DNA from 3 places in the Paenibacillus sp. BR1-192 genome. Region 1 is predicted to be linked to each of the others. Evidence: predicted binding sites of a transcription regulator. Region 1 holds the regulator's gene; each other region holds the start of a gene.
What was found. The regulator LexA, encoded in region 1, represses DNA repair genes until DNA is damaged. The targets are predictions, from matches to a motif close to CGAACATATGTTCG.
Positions count from the first base shown of each region.

Region 1 (5,216 bases):
AGATTGTAAGTTAAATATGTTAAATAGTGTCTTTATATCTACATTTTAGCGCAAATGAAAGATCGGGTTGTTTATACTTTATAGAATAGAATCTTCCCTTACCTACGGGAGATTCTTTTTTATTTTGCGAAAAAAAGGAACCTTTGCTCGCTTCCATGACTCTAATTAGATGAGGTGAATCGGTTGGAGCTCGAATACTTAAAGCAGATGACGGTCATGGACAGCCAGACGCTGGATAAAATTATGAATGAATATGGAAACGATGTGTGGAATTATGCGTATTTTTTGACCAAACAGCATGCCTTGGCAGACGATATTGCACAAGAAGCCTTTATTAAGGCCTATTACGGCATACATACCTTTCGCGGTCAGGCGACGCTGAAAACGTGGCTGCTAACGATCACGCGACATACGGCGTTTCGGTACAAACAGGCTTTTTTCTTTCGGAAAGTCATCCTTAAGGACAAGCTTACCGCCAGTTCGTCAAGCCGGTCAGCAGAAGCGGAATATTGGGACGAGCAGTATACGGATGAAATATGGGCAATGATTATGACTTTGCCGAGCAAGCTTAGGGAAGTATTGGTCCTGGACCTATACTATGAAATGCCGATGCATGAGATTGCGAAGCTGCTTCATATTGCGATAGGCACCGTAAAATCCAGATTGCATCGGGCCAGGAAAAAAGTACAAAAACTAATGAAGGAGAAGAACGATGAGTGAGGATAAACCAGACTGGTACAACCGTGCTAAAAAAGCTCCTTTTTCAAATGAAAAGTTCACGTCCGAAATGAAAAAAAACGTGCATAGGTCCGTGATTTTCACCGACAGCAAACCTAAACGTCGACAGCACTTACAAGTTGGATTAGCTGGCGGGTTCATGCTTCTGATTATTTTAATTGCCTTTCAATTGCCTTATGGCGGGGACGAACAACAGAGAGCAGGGACTATGCCCCCTACTAAGGAGGAGACAATCCGGGCACAAGGCGTAACGGATGAAGGACGGTTAAACGTTATTGCAGTTGGACAGGAAAAAATAACGACATTGGGTGCACCGAGCTGCTTCGGTATCGAAACGGATCGGTCGTTTACCGGAAACTACAGCGTGCAGTATAGCACTAACCAAGTTACAAATGAAGTCACTACGCTGGAGGGGCTTACATTTATTCAACCGACATCTGCTCCGGTTGATATGATTCGCCTGCCGTTTCAAGATGCCGATGTATTTATACTCGCACCGCAATATAGGGACTGTCATGGCATACAAATCTATGCGTTCGCCGTAGAGCATGAAACGGGTAATGCCGTGCAGCTTCGATTTCAGGATGAGTCCTTGTTATCCTACTTTTCGTATTATAGACCAGGTACGGCTCCCGAGGTGAAGGAGAATAAGCTAGTTCTGCAGTCTACGGAGGGACCGGGAGGCGAAGGTTCGCCGGACTATGTTTCTGAAAGAATGTATCAATTAGATCTTAAGCAAAATGCGTTGGTTCTAGTGTTGCGTAAGACCGGAACGTTCTAGTGCATGTCCTAAAAAAGAGGTTACCATTCCAATATAAGGAAGGTAACCTCTTATTCATAATTCTATGGAATTAGTGTACGTCCCTGAAGAGACCGATCACTTTCCCGAGAATCGTAACATGGTTCAAGCGCAGCGGCTCATAGGTAGGATTCTCCGGCTGCAATCGTACATGATCCTTCTCCTTATAGAAGGTCTTCACGGTTGCTTCATCTTCTTCTGTCATTGCTACGACAATGTCACCATTGTCCGCGGTTTGCTGCTGGCGAACGATGACGTAGTCACCGCTGTGAATACCGGCTTCAATCATACTGTCGCCGACTACGGACAACATGAACACCTTATCGTCGCCCACGTAATGCTGCGGGAGCGGGAAATAGTCTTCAATGTTCTCCATGGCCGTAATCGGCACGCCTGCTGTGACTTTCCCGACGACAGGCACTCTGGCAATGGTGTGCGTAAACAGATTCGCGCTCTCGGATTCTTCTTGGCCAAGCAGCTCGATCGCTCTTGGTTTCGTAGGGTCACGGCGGATCAGGCCTTTCTTCTCCAAACGGTCCAGATGACCATGGACCGTAGAACTGGAAGCTAGTCCGACAGCCTCGCCGATTTCCCGGACAGAAGGCGGGTAACCCTTGCTACGAACTTCGTTGCGGATAAACTCTAAGATCGCCAGCTGGCGGCTGGATATTTTCGACATGCCGTATCAACCCCATTTAGTAACGTTTGGGAAAATTATAACATAGAACTACCGTTCGTACAAACATAAGTTCTAAAATAAAAATAGAACAAATGTTCTTTTGGGTATTGAATCAAACAAGTGTTCGTGTTAAGATGAATCCATAAGAGAACACTTGTTTGGGAGATGATGATTCCATGTTGAAATACAGTACATACCGCAGCATTTATGAGAACGTTCCGGTGGTAACAGAACAATCATCGAAGACTTGGGGCATTTACTTGAAATCGAAGATAGCTTCGATCCCTTTGAATAAACTGTTGTTCACCCTGCTAATTGTGGCCATCTTTTGGACAGGTGCATATTCCGTTTTTGCCGGTGGGACAGAGAAGCCGACTGGAGAGAAGCAGGTGATCGTTCAATATGGCGATAGCTTGTGGCGAATTGCTTCCCTTCACAAACCTGCGGATATGGATACACGCGTATATCTGGATAGCATACGAAGAATGAACGGATTGAAGGGTCCGGACATACAGGCTGGGGAAGTGCTGTCATTGCCGGTTTGGTGATTTGACGTTGCTTCTAACCAATTGGCATTCATACTCCATATAATCACCACATACTGCTGGTTACTTCCTGTTTAATGACACATCATATTCTGCTTGTCAGATTGAATCATTTACGCGTAATAGCGCGTTTACAATAGATAACTATAGATTACCTCCCCATAGACGGTATTCGTTTATGCGCATCATATATTCCTATTTGTTCTTAGAAGAGTTTGCAAGGGCGCAGTTGCCTTGACAAGCTCTTTTTCACATGTTTAAGTTATACATGATATCGAAATTGGAGGAGAAGTCATGGACATCGATACTTTGGTAGAACGCATCAATGTATTAGCAAGAAAGAAGAAGAATGAAGGGTTGACCGAGGAGGAGCTCAAAGAGCGGGCCGAGCTTCGGGAAATATACCTTAACAATATTCGCAGTAACTTTAGACAACAGCTGGAATCGATTGAATGGGTTGATGAAAACGAACAAAAAGGCGGCCCGCGATTAAAGCACTAGTCGATAACCGTTCAAGGATATATATTCAGAGGATCCGTGAACAGATCGAAGGATAGCATAATAATACTTGGGGTACCGGCCATTCGGATAATCGATTACGGTTACCCCAAGTTTATATGGTTTATAAACATTTTGATTATGAGTTCAGGGGGAACCAAATGTCACGTTCATGGGAAAGAAAAGTCAGCAAAAATATGTCGCAACTTAACAAACAGCGCAAAAAGCAGGGATTGACCTCGTATCAAGGGTCTGCGATTAATGATAAGCATGACGTGTTTAAGGGACGTAAGTATGTACTTCCGTTAGTGCTTGTTGCATTGGCCGGTTTGTATGCGCTTCTCGGAACGGCAACTTCACAGGCAGCCGGCGGAAGCAATGATGTATTGAATTGGGTTGGCGTCAGCTTGTATATCCTGTTGGCGCTCATGATATTTCTCCGCAAGCCTTATTTGAAGATAGAGCGGGCCTCCGTGTCGACCATGAAGTTCAACCGGGAACGCCGTCTGGCCGTATCGGATATCGAGAAGATCAAATTGGCTTCGGGTTCCGTCGTGATCCAAGGCAAGGGAAAAGCAGGCAACTGGGTGTTCTCACGAATGATGAATCTTTACGATACCAAAGCCATGGGCGAAAGATTGGAAGAGTTTGCAAAGACTCATCAAATTCCAGTGGAGCACAACTAACCCGATTGAGTAGATCACAATGTATATGAGGAGTGGGAGAGAAATGCCGATTGCTGCGGTTTTGTTTGATTTGGACGATACGTTGTTGTGGGATGAACGCAGTGTAGAAGAAGCGTTTGAAGTGACATGCCAAGCCGGAGCGGCGGAAACCGGCGTTGATGCCGGCGCGCTTTTAGCCGCGGTGCGTGATGAAGCAAGAGCATTGTATGAATCCTATGATACTTTTGCTTTTACCAAAATGATCGGGATCAATCCGTTTGAAGGCTTGTGGGCTAATTTTACGGCTGGATCCCAGCCCGAATTCCGAAAGCTGCAAGAATTGGCTCCCGTATACCGCAAGGAATCCTGGCGTCGCGGACTTCATCGCCTTGGCGTTGATAATGAAGCGTTGGCTGAGACGTTGGCAGCGCAATTTGCTGCGGAACGCAGAACAAGACCTTACGTATATGAAGAAACCTTTGAAGTGCTGAAGGAATTGCAGGGTAACGTGAAGCTGCTGCTTCTAACGAACGGAAGTCCGGATTTGCAGCAGGAGAAGCTTGATGGCGTTCCGGAACTGGTCCCTTATTTTGACCACATTATTATCTCGGGTGATTTCGGCAAAGGCAAGCCGGATGTTTCCATATTCAAGCATGCGCTTGATCTGTTAGGCGTCGAGGCGGATCAGGCCGTGATGGTGGGAGATAAGCTGACCACAGATATTAAAGGCGGCAATGCCGCAGGACTGCATACGGTTTGGATCAATCGGGTAGACCGGCCTCATGATCCGGCCATTCAGCCGAAGTTTGAGATCAAACATTTATCCGAGCTGCATGCTATTGTGGCGTCCTTATAAATGACGTGATCAAGAGTTCACGACTATTCTACAAGATCTATTAGCGAGATATATTAGCGTACATAGGAACAGTCCTGGCAGCAGCTGATGCGATTCGGGGCTGTTTTTTTGTTGGTTGCCATGTTTGAAAGGAAAGAGGCTGTTGGCAGTGACAAACGTCACACAATTGTAAGCTGCATGAGATAGAAGTTAAAGAATAATGCGATATAATGAATTAGGAAAAAGACGCTGTTTGGAATGGACCATTACGTGAATAAATCATACATAGCATGAATTCGTAAAAGAGGTGGTTGGATGACCAGGAAAAAGATGGCCTTTATTGCAGCCATGGTGTTGATGGCGGTTGCGCTTGCCGCATGCAATGACAGCAAGGCGGCGCCCAGTGATGATGTGATGGCGGAGCCGATTATCGTAGAGCTCTCTCTGACGCCAGAGA
Region 1 covers NZ_CP120718.1:2,873,394-2,878,609, forward strand. Annotated here, with positions in the region: gene P0X86_RS12830 (RNA polymerase sigma factor) at 175-720, shown strand; gene P0X86_RS12835 (hypothetical protein) at 713-1,519, shown strand; gene lexA (transcriptional repressor LexA) at 1,590-2,216, opposite strand; gene P0X86_RS12845 (LysM peptidoglycan-binding domain-containing protein) at 2,393-2,764, shown strand; gene P0X86_RS12850 (DUF896 domain-containing protein) at 3,056-3,262, shown strand; gene P0X86_RS12855 (hypothetical protein) at 3,421-3,945, shown strand; gene P0X86_RS12860 (HAD family hydrolase) at 3,989-4,780, shown strand; gene P0X86_RS12865 (FixH family protein) at 5,075-5,216, shown strand, end outside.

Region 2 (5,216 bases), 480 kb from region 1:
GTGATGGAGACGAACATCTTCGTTCCAATGCGGATGGCGATCCAAGCAACAACCTGGACAATTTGCCGACGTTCTAATTCATGCGCAAAAGACCTCGAGGCGATGCTCGAGGTCTTTTCTTTTTTTGGGAACGATGCGGAATGACCGGCATCTTATTTGGTTTGGTTAGAGGCCTACAATTCCTTTTTCATGCGAACATGGGGAATGCCTGCATCATCAAACGGCTCGTCCGAAATCGTCTCATACCCGAGCTTGCGGTAAAAAGCCTCTGCCTGCACCTGTGCATCGAGCACGGAATATTGCAGCTTTAGTTCGCGAGCCTGCGCTTCCAGCGCCATCATCAGCACACGGCCAATCCCTTTGGAACGGAACGGCTTCCGCACCGCGATCCGCTGCATTTTGGCGGAATCCTTATTGTAATAGGTAATACGCCCGGTTGCGGCGTACTGCCCCTCCGACTTGATCAAGACATGGTGTGCATCCGATTCCAGGCGGTCGTAATCATCGATCTCCAAATCGATCGGCACCTTCTGTTCTAGGACAAACACATCCTTTCGGATATCCAGCGCCTGCTGCAACTGCTCTTCCGTTGATACATTGATGATTTCTGCTGCCATTTCAACACCTCTTTATGTAGAATCATTTCCTCGTGATATCGCAGGTCGAGATATTATACAAAATATTCGTTTTCCTGTATAGTAGTAGAAGCTAAGGTCTTCACGAAAGGAGCATTGCCTTTATGAGCATGGGAGCCACGATATTTTGGGCTGTGGTCATTGCTGCCCTGATCATCTATCCCACCTTCTGGACGATCAAAAAAGGTTATTCCCGCAAATGGGATGAGGAATAGCATCGGCCGTCTTACAACAAGCCGCCAGCCTGCCAGCCGGCGGTTTGTTCTGCTCACGGTTCGATCAGAGATCATCATGATGGTTGGCCCGCGTTAAGCATAATGTCGTTCCTGGAGCTCTTTATGGATGGAGATCCCTTAACGTGTCCGCCGCATCCATCGGGGATACCGGCTCCAGCGCCCCGCTTCCCTGCTTGGAATATACGTCCTGATCAACAGAGCGCCCGTACACATCCAGCATCACGGGCGCTGCAGGGGCATGCAGCGGCTCCAATTGCACCGATGTTCTTTCCGGGACACTGCAGCCGCCGCCCGCAATAGATACCGCCAATAACGAGAACACCAGTCCTGCTCGCTTGATACGATGGGATTTCCCACCTGTCATGCCATTCACGCTCCTTCATTGGCAAAATCACGCTGTATTTAGTCTGAACCGGAACGTGGTATTTTATAACGAGAAAACCATTGACAGCCGCCTTGTCTGCTGGTAATATATGAATTACCTTTTTAAATATTTCATGATCTGTTAGCTCAGCTGGGAGAGCACTATCTTGACAGGGTAGGGGTCAGTGGTTCGAGCCCACTACAGATCATAACCGAAAACCCTTGATGCCATTGGCGTCAGGGGTTTTCTCTTTTGTCTACACAAGGAGTTTTTTAAGTAATTGGGGTCCCATTGGGGTCCAGTCGATTTAATTAATTCCATTTGTCTTCTCACAAAAAAACAGCCCAGATATTAATTACTGGGCTGTTTTTCTTACTTTATGCGTTTGCCGATTTGGATCCCAACCTGAATAGCTGCCGGAAAAATGTAGTTAACGTCTCTACGGGTTTTTATAATGAATAAGTTTTCTATACTATTAGCCACCTCTGATAATTCAGGCTTCTTCTCTTTAATTTCCTCTAAATGTTCAACTAATTCTCGATATAAATCATCCGTATGACTCTCACACGATTCCACTGCTTCATTTAATTTTCTCTCTTCAGCAATTGACAGCCATTCCTCCAACATTGATTGACAACCCCCTCAACTGTATATCTAGTTTGCACCTGTGTTTCGCCGTGTTATAATTTACCTTTGAATCACCGTCCCTGGGAAAGGAGTAAGTATGTAGGTTGAAAAACATCTCCCGCGGGAGGTGCTTGCTCGGCAATTTGATACATGATCGAGGCTGGACTCATGAGCACTATGCTAATATATCTGGCCGATCTTCTCGTATGATTTCCTATTTTTGCGCAAATGAAAGAACAATGCTGCCAGAAGATATATATGTAGCTATGTTAATTTTCAATTGCGAAATTACGGATATATACGAATTTGTCGAGCAAGAAGCGGAATGATTTTCCGCCCCTCCCCGGATGCTTCCGAACAAATTGTTCGGAACTTAGGTAAATTGTACCTCTATTTCCTCTATTACTCAATTGGTAAAATATTACTGTTGAACCTCTCTTAACTCGTTTTTTCTATGACAATCCACCCTGCATCTCTTAAAGCCAAATTGCTTTTCTCCGCATAATATTTTCTTTCCCCAGCATCCGTTATCAAATGGACATAACAAGGAGACTTCATTTTAGTCTCGTGTCTGGAAATTATCTTCTTAACTTCAATAGTATTCGCAACTACTTCGAATATGAATGAGTAAGTTTCCATCGTGTTCCACCTCTGCAGTAGTATTGGAATTATATTACTACGAACATAAGTTCTTATCAAGGCTTGTATTCACAACTGCGCACGAGTATTATAGAACATATGTTCCTTTTAATTAGGGGTGACTACGCATGAGCTACTTGGAAGCTATTTCAGATGACGACCGTCTTTATGTAAAGCGATACATACTATTACCCTTGATCATTGCAGCATTTGAGCGAGACTGCCGATATATTGAACAGAACCTCAAGTCACCTGAACCGTATGTCGATACGATCAAGCTTGCAATTAATAATGCCCAAGCTGAATTCCGGGATATTAAGAAATACTTCTGGTTGAAGGGGCTCAAAGTATATGAGCAGCACAACACTAAATACGGGATATTGGCTAAGTTTAAATGTCGTGGATATCAATCGGAGATGGAACTGCTCTGGGAGTTCATAGCAGCCGAGGCGACAATCTATATGCGTAAGTATCTTGGATTAGATATAAGCAGTTATGAGAAGGAATTAGGAGATGGAATCACAATGGGATATTAAATTTACGGAGTGATCAACAGGATACTCCGATCCTTTGTAGAAGAAGTATGGAAATCCAGCTTTTTTTGAGGGGGCTACTTATTTGAATTTCATTAAACACCAGTTAACAGTTGAGGATATCAAAACACTCACGGAAAAGGAATTAGAGAATTTCCATGAATCCATACTATGGGGAGATCCGGAACCAGGAGAAAGCTTTTACGACTTTTCGACTGATGAAGTCCATACAATTACTGAGGTCAGATCAGAGGGCAATAGCTTTTTCCTTGTGTACGAGGGCGGAAAAACAGATGATTGGGATACATGCTTCCCATTGCTTGATGTAGGGCAGCTACTGGACCTTCTTTCATTCGAAACGAACATTGAGGTTCGCAGTTGGGGAAGCGGATGGCTCGTTGTATATGAAGATCAGTTTTTCAAAGTTGGGCGCAACGAACTGATTGATGTCTTATTTAAAGCCCTAAAAATGAAAATTTCCAAATAAAAAGAACCCCACTGGCTTATGCCTCGTGGGGTTCTGCTTTGATACGATTTACCGATTTATGATTATCTAAGATAGCCGGAAACCTTTGGGTAAATTTCTCTAAAATACTCATCGGGGACCCTTGATTGATACTCCACAAATTTTTTGATCATTTCATAAAACTGACGAGGTGGCAAACAACCTGTTTCCCGCTGAAATCCGTGTGGTACTTTATAGATGAATTTCAGATTAATTAGGGATGGTTTCTTTAACCCTTCCCTTGTAGGACTTGCCATATAATATTCATCCTCTTTCGAAGGATAAATTTCAATTTGGCTTGAGGTTGTCAAGAAGTAAGCATGATCATCATCGAACCCCAAATCGAATGTCGTGACAGTTGGGTGGCCGAATTTCCTTGTATCATAGCCCCCGTCTTTAAATACAATGCCTTTTCTCATGAATATTGATCCACAGCAATAATTCATAATTAATATACCACCAATTCTCCCTCTTCATCCTTATAGACATGAAATGTCCCGCCTGACTCTTCAAGAGCGAACTCCCAAAGTTCCCCCATGTCTTTATCGGTAAGGTTTGTTTCTTTAATGTTGTATATAAATCTATTTCCATTAATTCGCTCTACTACATGCGCATCGAAGTCAAAATCTCTATGCGCCTCAAAAACTTCCTTTAAGGGCTTGTAGTACCTAGCTATTGAGTCAAGAGTTATTATCGGATTTTCCATGTTCATTGCTCGGTCCTCAAGCGACTTCCATGGTTCTTCTGCATGAGTTAAGTCAACTAATTCATGGCTTGTTTTTTGCCCGTAAATGAAATTAATCGTTTTAAGAATTAGCAGCTGCTCACGTTCCATTTTATCCGAAACATCTATCCCTCTAACACGAACAGCATGCATGAGACCTTCGTGCTGTGTTTTTATATACACTTCGCGCTCAACAGGACCAAACTTCCAAGCTTCGAATTTTTCCGTGAATAATGGTTCTTCAGTTACAGCCAAATGCATTGCTTGAGAATAGAAGAGTAGCTTTTGGAGTTTAATTTTGCTGTCCCATGATTCATACGTGAAATCATCGTTGTTGAAGATGAACCATTTAGCGACATCTACAGAACTCAATTTAAATACACCTCCATTCTCAAATAATGATTCTTTTTTGGAACACATGTTCGCTTATCTCCCGTCCCTTACATTATGACATAACTTAATACAGAAGTATATACAGTTTGTTAACCGATGTTCACGGATGTAAACAGTTTATTATGTGCCATGAGATTAATATCGGTTTGTAATTAAAAAAGTATACAAAATAAGAACCCCAAGGCCTACACCCAGGGGTTCTCTCCGTTACCCTCATAGTAAGTGGAGATGAGCAATGCTCATTGGGGAGAAACATTACTCGTTATGAGTATGGCCGCTCAACAACGATTTATACATCCCCTATAGACTCACTTTTCAGATTCAATTGCCTGCAGCTGCTTCTCCAGCTCCGCGATCCGGTCGGTATTGCCTCCGATCAATTTAAGGAAGTTCTTCCGCAGTCGATACATCATGACCACCTGCTCCTCCCGCGTGACCGGCGCACCTGGCCGTCTGCCGTCCACATAACCGTTCTTCTGCATCTCTCCCCAGGCAGGAGCTGCCCACGGACTGACCACATTAATATCACGCTCTTTTGCTTCCTTCACTGGCTCTGATCC
Region 2 covers NZ_CP120718.1:2,391,911-2,397,126, reverse strand. Annotated here, with positions in the region: gene P0X86_RS10515 (DUF3892 domain-containing protein) at 1-77, shown strand, start outside; gene P0X86_RS10510 (GNAT family N-acetyltransferase) at 174-617, opposite strand; gene P0X86_RS10505 (hypothetical protein) at 972-1,235, opposite strand; tRNA gene P0X86_RS10500 (tRNA-Val) at 1,371-1,443, shown strand; gene P0X86_RS10495 (hypothetical protein) at 1,608-1,862, opposite strand; gene P0X86_RS10490 (YhjD family protein) at 2,630-3,037, shown strand; gene P0X86_RS10485 (hypothetical protein) at 3,120-3,521, shown strand; gene P0X86_RS10480 (hypothetical protein) at 3,584-3,958, opposite strand; gene P0X86_RS10475 (Panacea domain-containing protein) at 3,988-4,683, opposite strand; gene P0X86_RS10470 (glycoside hydrolase family 73 protein) at 4,965-5,216, opposite strand, start outside.
Region 2: a site for LexA is predicted at 2,542-2,555, ahead of P0X86_RS10490 (YhjD family protein). Genes of this name have one in related genera too.

Region 3 (5,216 bases), 3.1 Mb from region 1:
CGCGTAAAACGACCCGGAAGACCGCTGCCAAAGAGCCTGCAGCCAAGGTCAGCGGCGGGGAAGCTGACGCGGATGCACCGAAGCCGAAACGCCGGACGACCAAATCCAAGAAATCCGATTCTCCATCCTAAAGCCGCATGGGACAGTTGCAAAATTTGCTGCCGAAAGAGCCGATGGCTCCGATCTCGACGGATCAGATTACGACGGGCGAAGATTGGGGTTATCAGCTGAAATGGGATGGCGTACGCATTCTGGCCGGGCTTGACCAGAACCGCGTATCCCTGTATTCCCGCAAGCTGCTCGACAAAACATCCCTGTACCCCGAAGTCGTTCAGGCATTATCCGTCCTGCAGGATCGGCGTCTTCTCCTGGATGGCGAGGTCGTGTATTTTCATCCGGAGCTTGGCCGCCCCGTCTTTCAGAAGGTTCTTCAGCGGGAGCGTTCACGTACGGTCAGTACGAGCGCTCCTCTGTTTACTTATGTGCTGTTCGATATCTTGGTGGATGGCGACGAGGACTTGCGCAAGCTGCCTTATCTGGAACGTCATCATCGTCTCAAGGAGACGGTTTCCGACATTCCGGGCCTGCTGACCGCCGATCTGTTTCTTGAAGGCGAACCGTTATGGGACTGGGCGGAACAGCGCGGTTGGGAGGGCATTGTCATGAAGCGCCTCTCCTCGCCATACCGTGAGGGCAAAAAGCATCGGGATTGGTACAAAAAGAAAATTGCCGTGAACATGGCAGCCTCCGCCGTCGCCATGATCATCAGGGAAGGTCGCGTAGCCAGCCTCGTCATCGCAGACGACGATGGGAACTACATCGGCCGGGCTTCCCTGGGGCTCAATGAGCAAACGAAGAAGAAACTGCTGCAATATGCCGAAAGCCATCGTGCTGACGCGGTATGGAGAACGCTCCATACCGACCTGAAGAAAGAACAGCTGGCCTGGCTTAGCCAGCCTTTATCAGTCCAGGTCACATTTCTCGAGTGGAGCCAGGATGGCATGATGCGCCATCCCAAACTCGTATCGATTGAGGGGGTGTAAACCATATGGCTCGTACCGTTAAAGGCACCCTGACGATCGAGGGGCAAGAGATTCAAATTACGAATCCCGACAAACCGCTGTGGCCGGAGGTCGGCATTACCAAGGCAATGTATTTGCAAAAGCTTGCGGCCATCTCGCCTTTCTTGCTCCGGTACTGCCGGGGCAGGCTGCTCACGACCATCCGGTATCCGCACGGAGCCCAAGGCGAATCCTTCTACCAGAAAAATGCACCCGAGCCGCTGCCGCCCTTTGTTCAGACTTATGTGCACGAAAATATTAACTACGTGCTGCTCAACGGGCTGCCTGAGCTGCTCTGGCTGGGGAATCTGGCTGCGCTTGAGTTTCACCCTTCCCTGCATCTGGCAGGCAGCCATCTGCCCTGCGAATGGATGATCGATTTGGATCCCACGCTCCCGGAGGAGCCCCGGATTATGGAGGCGACGGCTATTGTAGGGGACGTGCTGAGCTCCCTGGGCCTGTCCTCCGTCCCGAAAACCTCGGGAGCGACCGGAGTGCAGATCATCGTTCCGATTCCGGAAGGCGTAACGTTCGATGAACTTCGAACGGTTGGCCAATTCGTGGGCCAATACGTGACGGAGAAGTTCCCGAAGCTGTTCACCATCGAGCGGCTGAAGAAGAACCGCGGCGATAAAATCTACTTCGATTATCTTCAGCACTACAGCGGGAGGACGCTCGCCGCTCCTTATACCCCTCGGGCCCGGCGGCTCGGGACCGTCTCCACGCCGCTCACGTGGGACGAAGTCCGCCAGGACGTTTCTCCCACGGAGTTTCACCTGCTGAACATCGAAGAACGGCTGAGGGAAAAGGGCGACCTGCTGCAGACCCTGCCGCCCCAACCGATCGAGAATGTCATCCGGCATCTGAAGCCAAAGGGTAAGGCAGCGTCAAAAAGGAAAGGATAGCTGCTCAACAGCGGGAGTAAGCTCCTCTCCGGAAACCGGGGCCGCCGGTTGAGGAAGCTTCCTTGGACGTACAGGAGCAGCCCATTCCCTCGCAGGGTGATCGTTGGCCCCTTCATCCGATGTATCGTTCTCCGAGGCTGCAACCGGTCCGGACCGGTTGACGGCAGCAGGTGCCCTCATGGTCAATCCGCTCAGCCCATATTCGTTCAACAGCCTGGACGCCATCGACTTGAAGGAACGAACGTAATGCTCTTCCGCATAAGCGCCTTGCCCATATAACTCGCGGTAGGATTGAACCACCTCCGGGAAGTGGTGTTTCAGCGTTTCGAGGTACCATTTCTTCACGTCGCGCGACAGTCTCAGCAAGGAGATCATCGCAAAGGAAACGCCTCTTTCCTTGGCCTGGGACAAGAGCTCCTTCAGTTCCGGCTCCTCGTCCGTCAAAAAGGGCAGCACAGGCGCCACAAACAAGCCTGTTCTAATGCCAGCAGCCGATAATCTGTGAATCGCATCAAGCCTGGCCTCCGGATGAGGCGATGCCGGCTCCAGCTTCCGGATGACGTCCCCGCTCAGCGTGTTGAGACTCATGTTGACGGACACGTTCTCCATCCGGGTCAAGATATCCAAATCCCTCAATACGAGCGGAGAACGCGTCGTAATGCTGGTAGAAATGCGGTATTTAGCGAGCAGCTTCAGACATTCCCGCGTAAGGGTCTCCTTGCCCTCGATCGGCTGGTACGGGTCGGTTGCCGTTCCGATCGTCACCTGTCCGATCGATCTCCGCATCGCTTCAATGTCATAGTTAAACTTCCTCACCGCGCTCGACAACTGCTTCTCCAACGCTTCAGCCGCATTCGACTTCATAAAAATGTGGTGCTGGAACTCGTCTTCCGCTCCCATCCCGATAAACGATTGAAATGCGCGGGCGTAGCAAAAGCTGCAGCCATGTCCGCAACCTCGATACGGATTGATGGACCAGTCGAAGGGCATCCGCTCTTCCTTCACTCGGTTTAATGTTTGCTTGGTGGTTATGCGTTCATATTGCGTACGAGCCATTCCGCTTCCTCCTCCCTGGACCTGCCATGCTCTATGTCATTATTCTTTATTTTAACAAACATATGTTCTTATTATAAGTGGGTTTTACTGGATTTACAAACCATGATTCCATGAACGCTTCATGAGAATCGGATTGAAATCGGTCCAATTACTCATTATAATCAATATATATCAAGTGATATATATTGATCGTTCTACATATGTATAACCTAAGGAGCTGTAGACATCATGGCACCAAAAACGAAGTTTACCAAACAAGATATCGTGCTAGCCGCATTCGACATTGCCAAAACGGATGGCATCGAGTCCATTACGATCCGAAAAGTAGCCGAACGTCTCGGCAGCTCCATCGCGCCGATCTATGTCAATTTCAACGACGTCCAGGAACTGCTTCAGCAGGTCGTCGAAAGAGCCTTCCATGTGGCCAGAGGAATGATCATGGAGCAGCAATCCGGACAGCCGTTCCGGGATATCGGCATGGCAAGTCTCCGCTTTGCCAAGGAATATCCCGTGCTTTATCGGGACCTCATGATGAAGGACAATCCCCATATGAAGAATACGCCGGAACAACTGGGCGAAGTTATCGGATTGATGAGGCAGGATCAGGAGCTCGGCGGATTTTCGGATCAGGAGCTGCAATCTATTTTATTGAACATGCAGGTGTTTCAGACAGGTCTCTGCGTCATGGTGGCAAACGATCTGTTCACGAAGAACGTGGATGACGAGCAGATGATGAATATGATGGACGAAGCCGCTGAAGCGTTCATACGTGCTGCGCATGCCCGGAAACATGAGGGAAACGGAATCTAAACTGAAGGAAAGAAAAATTACGATTCATGGGAGGTAGAACGGCAATGGGAACAATCCTGAAGCAAGCGGTTCTGGATGCATGTGTGACTCAAATCGCCAATAAAAGAAATGTGTTTAGCACAGTGATGTGCGTCGAGGACCAGGAGCGGTCATTGTCCATAGTCGGCAGCGGAGGTGATATGCAGCCTGACGACCGCTATTTCATTGCCAGCGTGACCAAGTTGTACGTGACTGCCGTACTCTTGAAATTACGCGCCGAGCGGCGGCTGGAGCTCCATGATCCCATTGGCAAGCACCTGCCCGAAGAGATTATGACCGGGCTCCACAGGTTTAAGAACCGGGATTACGGCGAAGAAATCACCGTTCAGCATTTGATGTCCAATACGTCCGGCATCCCGGACTATTTCTCGGAAACCGTCTTCTCGAATCTGATCGCCGGGAAGGATCGAGCTTGGAGCCTGGACCAAGTCCTGGCCGCGGCCAAAAGGAAAACGCCTAAATTCAAACCGGGACAGCAGAAAAAAGCCCAATATTCCGACACCAACTATCGGCTGCTTGGCCAAATCATCGAGAATATCAAGGGCGAATCCATTCAGGCCGTATTCCAGGAATACATCTTCGACAAGCTCAAGCTGACGCAAACCTATTTTTATCATGACCCGGAGGATGCGTCCCCCGTTCCGTTCCATTACAAGCAGAAGCGACTGGACCTTCCCTTGTATATGGCATCAGTCGGTGCGGAGGGCGGGATCGTCTCCACGGCAAGGGAAACGATGACGTTTTTGCGATCCTTTTTTAACGGGGATTTGTTTCCGCTGGGTGATTTGGGGGAGCTCCAGAGGCAGTGGAACTTCCTGTTTGCTCCCGGCCCCTTCTTCTATGGCATCGGCATTTCAAGACAGCCGCTATCTCCCTTCAGTCTGGGACGCGGACTCATCGGCCACTGGGGCCAATCCGGGGCATTTGCCTTCCATCACCCGGAGTCGGGCCTCTATTTCACCGGAACCGTGAACCAGGCCGTCGGTCAAACCGCCGCCGTGCAGGCCATGTCGCGAATCATTCGTCATTATGTGCGCGAGAAGAAGGCGCTGCGCCTGCAAGCCGATACTCTTTAAACAAAAAATGGCTCCGCCCGCGCTAACTCTCGCACCGGGTGGAGCCTGAAATGATTGTATTAATGGATTGCCTTTTTCTTAAAGCGGCCGCCCTTCACATCATGGATGTTGCCGACGGCTACGAAGGCCTGGGAGTCCCAGTCTTCCACAATGGATTTGAGCTTTGCTTCTTCCAGGCGAGTGATAACCACAAAGATAACCTTCTTGCTGTCTCCGGAATAAGCGCCCTCGCCTTCGAGGTAGGTTACGCCGCGTCCCAAACGCTGGGT
Region 3 covers NZ_CP120718.1:6,006,751-6,011,966, forward strand. Annotated here, with positions in the region: gene ku (non-homologous end joining protein Ku) at 1-131, shown strand, start outside; gene P0X86_RS27495 (ATP-dependent DNA ligase) at 138-1,043, shown strand; gene ligD (non-homologous end-joining DNA ligase) at 1,049-1,966, shown strand; gene P0X86_RS27505 (SPL family radical SAM protein) at 1,949-3,022, opposite strand; gene P0X86_RS27510 (TetR/AcrR family transcriptional regulator) at 3,251-3,832, shown strand; gene P0X86_RS27515 (serine hydrolase domain-containing protein) at 3,877-4,947, shown strand; gene P0X86_RS27520 (YitT family protein) at 5,007-5,216, opposite strand, start outside.
Region 3: a site for LexA is predicted at 3,078-3,091, ahead of P0X86_RS27505 (SPL family radical SAM protein). Genes of this name have one in related genera too.